One region of the Halothiobacillus diazotrophicus genome, then DNA from elsewhere that is predicted to be linked to it. Evidence: predicted binding sites of a transcription regulator. Region 1 holds the regulator's gene; the other holds the start of a gene.
The links. Region 1 encodes FliA, which starts transcription of late flagellar genes. Its sites were predicted from a motif close to GCTAAAGTTNNNNNNNNNNCNGCCGATA; they were not measured.
Positions count from the first base shown of each region.

Region 2: the regulator FliA is predicted to act here: its motif matches at 1,110-1,137, upstream of A9404_RS06215 (methyl-accepting chemotaxis protein).

Region 1 covers NZ_CP016027.1:852,421-854,624, reverse strand. Annotated here, with positions in the region: gene A9404_RS03810 (MinD/ParA family protein) at 1-672, shown strand, start outside; gene A9404_RS03805 (RNA polymerase sigma factor FliA) at 673-1,392, shown strand; gene cheY (chemotaxis response regulator CheY) at 1,499-1,885, shown strand; gene A9404_RS03795 (protein phosphatase CheZ) at 2,006-2,204, shown strand, end outside.
Region 2 covers NZ_CP016027.1:1,401,880-1,404,083, forward strand. Annotated here, with positions in the region: gene A9404_RS06215 (methyl-accepting chemotaxis protein) at 1-1,024, opposite strand, end outside; gene A9404_RS06220 (YkgJ family cysteine cluster protein) at 1,475-1,867, opposite strand.

The DNA of each region.
Region 1 (2,204 bases):
GGGCTGAAATCGCACAAGAACCTCAGCCACGTGCTGGCGGGCGAGGCCAGTCTCGACGACATCCTGATTGAAGGTCCCGAGGGCGTTGGTGTCCTGCCTGCCGCGAGCGGCATCAAGCATATGGCGGAATTGAGCGCGGCCGAAAACACCGGCCTGATCCACGCCTTCGGCGCCCTCCAGCGCCCGGTGGACGTGATGGTGGTTGACACGGCGGCGGGCATTGCCGATTCTGTGGTTCGTTTCTCGCAGGCCGCCAGCGACGTGATCGTCGTGGTCTGCGATGAGCCAGCTTCCATCACGGATGCCTACGCCATGATCAAGGTTCTTTCGCGCGATCATGGCGTTCAGCGTTTTCAGGTGGTGGCGAATATGGTCCGGGACGCGGGCGAAGGACGAAGATTGTTCGAAAAACTGAATATGGCTGCCGGCCGGTTCCTGGACGTCACCTTGATCCATTTGGGCTCGGTGCCGTTCGACGACTATCTGCGTCGCGCGATCCAGCGCCAGAAAACCGTCGTTCAGACCTTCAGCAGTTCCCGTTCGTCCCGCGCCTTCTTCGAGATTGCCGACCAGATCGGCCGCTGGCCTGCTCCCAAGGGCGTAGCGGGGCATCTGCAGTTCTTCATCGAGCGACTGGTCCAGCAATCCGAACCCGATATGGAAGTGTTGTAAATGAACGTTCGCGCCATGTATACCCACGTTCGCACCGGCGGGGCCGAGTCCGTAGTGGCGGAACATGCGCAACTGGTCAAACGCATCGCATTTCACCTCATGAATCGTCTGCCGGATCATATCCAGGCAGAGGACCTGATCCAGGCAGGCATGATCGGTTTGCTGGAGGCGGCCCGTCTCTACGACGCAAGCCAGGGCGCCTCGTTCGAAACCTATGCCGGAATCCGGATTCGGGGGGCGATGCTCGATGAGGTGCGACGCAATGACTGGGCACCGCGTTCGGTACATCGCCGCCACCGGGAAATCGCTTCGGCCATTCACGAAATCGAATCCAGTACAGGGCGAGAGGCCAAGGACCAGGAGGTCTGCGATCTTCTGGGTATTACCCTCGACGAGTATTTTTCCGCGTTGAACGATTCGATACAGGTACGCCTGACCCCCCTCGATCACATGGGCGACGAGCAGGATGAAACGCTGGATGTACCGGACCATTCGGATCAACCCGACACCCATTTGACCAATGAGCGTTTTCACGAGGCGCTGGCCGAGCACATTGCGGCCTTGCCGGAACGGGAGCGACTCGTCATGTCGCTGTATTACGTTGAAGAAATGAATCAGAAGGAGATCGGTGCGGTGATTGGTGTGTCCGAATCACGGGTTTGCCAAATCCAGAACAAGGCAATTCTTCGTCTGAAAGCCTCATTGAAGGATTGGCGTTGATCGACGGCTTAACCAATATAATTAAACAATTGGCCCAGATGGCCGATAATCAACTTTAAACCGCTGCGGGGCAGCATGCTAATTACCGATTATTAGAGGCAAAAAGATGGATCGGAACATGAAAATCCTTGTGGTCGACGACTTCTCCACCATGCGGCGGATCGTCAAAAATCTCCTCAAGGAGTTGGGCTTCACAAACATTGAGGAAGCCGATGATGGCGCAACGGCATTGCCAATGCTCAAGCAGGGCAATTTCGATTTCCTCGTGACCGATTGGAACATGCCCGGCATGACTGGTATCGACCTGCTGAAGGCGGTGCGTGCCGATCCCGCGTTAGCCCACCTTCCGGTTTTGATGGTGACTGCCGAAGCCAAGCGGGAGCAGATCATCATGGCGGCCCAGGCCGGCGTGAACGGCTACGTCGTCAAGCCGTTCAACGGACCGACGCTCAAGGAAAAGATCGACAAGATCTTCGAGCGGACGAGCGCCTAGCGGCGTATTTGCTCGCTCTTGTCCGTCTGCCTCATTTCGGGCAAAGCGTCTGCCAAACGAAAGCCAGAAATAATTGGCACAGTAACCTCCAGAACAATCAAGAAATCAGGACCGAATTGAATGGACAACGCACAAAGAGCCGCCAATCTAGCCAATGCCCAGGCGCTGGTAGCTGCCCTGGAGGCTGACGACGAATCGGAAATCAGCCGTTGCATTGCCGCGTTGGCCGCGAATCAACGAAGCACCGTGTTCGAGGAAGTCGGACGAATGACCCGCGAAGTCCATGAGGCGCTCATGACCTTTGCGGAAGACGAGCGTC
Region 2 (2,204 bases), 550 kb from region 1:
CGGCGACTTCATCACGACCGGTCACGGTCAGGCGCTGGGTCAGGTCGCCCTCGCCCTGAGCGATCCCCTGCAGCATGGCGACCGTCTCCTTCATCGGCTTGGTGATTCCCCGACCGATCAAGGCTGCCACGGAGGCACCGATCAGCAATGCCAGCAAGGCGATGCCAAGCACGGTATCCCGCGCCGCACTGATCATGCTGGCGTAGTGGCTTCGATCCATGGCGATTTCCAGAACACCCATCGGCTTACCGGAATAATCGCGAATCACATTGGCATAAATCGCGGTGGGAACATCCTGGAACGTGATCTGGCGAATGACTTCCTTACCCTCCAGGGCTTGACGCATTTCATCCGGAGAAAACAGGGACTCCTCGCCAAACGTGCTCGCAAATGGCTTGAACTTGTCGCCATCGGGCAGCCAGAGACCGACGTTGACTGAGTAACGGCGCTTGAACTGTTCAAGGAATGGGAGACCGAAGGATGAGCCCAGCTCGACCGAACCAATCTGTTTGCCCTGATAAGTCACGGGCACCACACCACGGATACCGATACCTGCCACACCACGTTCGAGACCCCGTACGGCCTTGCCGTCCTTGTTGACCTCGACCACGGTATGGCGAAATGAGGAGAGATCATCGCCAAACTTTTCCGGCTTGTGTACGCGGAAAAACGACGTGGCCGGCGGGGTGTGAAACTGCATCTGCCGCGCGCCGTAATCCTTCTTCAGCACCTTGAAGGCGGGCACCAGCATGGCGCCGATTCGGTCGCGATCACCATCGGCCATCGCCTTCTGCAAATCCGGGATGTTGGCCAACAGGGTTGCCACCACCTCGGATGTCTTGCCCTCTGCCGCAATATCGGCCTGCAGACTCTCGTAGAGCCTGCTCATCTCTCGGTGCTCGGCATCGCTGCCCAGGGCATTCAACTTGGTCAACATGATCGGCACGATCACCGCCAGGGCGAGTATGAGCACCAAGCCAGAACCGAGGCTGATACGGGTACCCACCTTAAAATTGCGCAGCATGACTTCGTCTCCTAATCGCCAGCATGAATCTGATGCCGCAATGAGTCACGGCAGATTGAACGAGTGCCGCATTGCGGACAGCACCTATCGTCAACAAGGCATGAATCCATACCCGGCTACCCGGGCGTCGCCTAATAATGCGCGGCCCGGACACCGCACTGAGTAATATAGTCGGCAATTATGCCGCGCCCTTGAGATTTTTTTCGATCCGTTGACCATTGACACGCCAAAGCGGCCAATAAAAACAATATGTTAATTTATTAGAATATTATTATTTACAAATCAAACGGATCGAATGAAATAATCTCCTGACAATAATTTCTGGCGATAGATTTCCGCAACCCTATTCCGGCCATGCGGCTATTTTTTACTGCACAGAGAAAATTACCCGTCGTAATTAACCAACATCGACGGGCTTATCGCGTATTGCCAAACAGGCCTGCGAACAGATTAACCGGTGCCCGTACGACGCGGATCCTCGGTTTCCGGAGCGTCCGGCAGAACAGGTTCGATCGGTTCGAGGGGCGGCAGCCCATGCGCAGCGCGCGCACGGCCGCATTTCTCATCCGGCTGGCCGTTTTCGTCCCAGGGTTCCAGTTCCCGGCATGGCGTCGGGCGATTGGGGTAGATGGTGCAACTGACGCAATCGCCGATCTCGCCATCGAGGGCGACGCAGCGGAGCGGTTCGACGAGGGTACCTTTCATGGCCAGTCGATGCGGGTTGATCTGTTCGGTCATTTCGGGCGGCACGCGACCGTCGAGAAACGGTACCGATTCTGCCCAGTAGAAAGACACGCGGAAATAGGCGCAACACGCACCACAACCTTGACAGGGACTGCCCACGATCGCCTCGATTACTGTTGGATTTAGGGGATGGATATTGGGGGATGCACGGCGGAGAACCCGACGGCGGTGCGGATTCTAGATCCCGCCTGAAAAAAAAGAAATAGCGGTGTCGTTTGCCGTATTTGGGGCGCTCTGGAAGCGCGGGGTGTCAACGCCTAGCGAATGAAAAATCATGCCCTATCAGCCGGATATGCCGGGTCATCGATGAGCAGAAACGGCGCGGAGAAATTTCCCTCGCGGATAGCCCGATCATCCATCAATCAGCAACGGAAGCCCACGTACGCTTTCCTGGCACGGGGTGGGGAATGAAATATAATTTTCCGCGTCTGTCGGT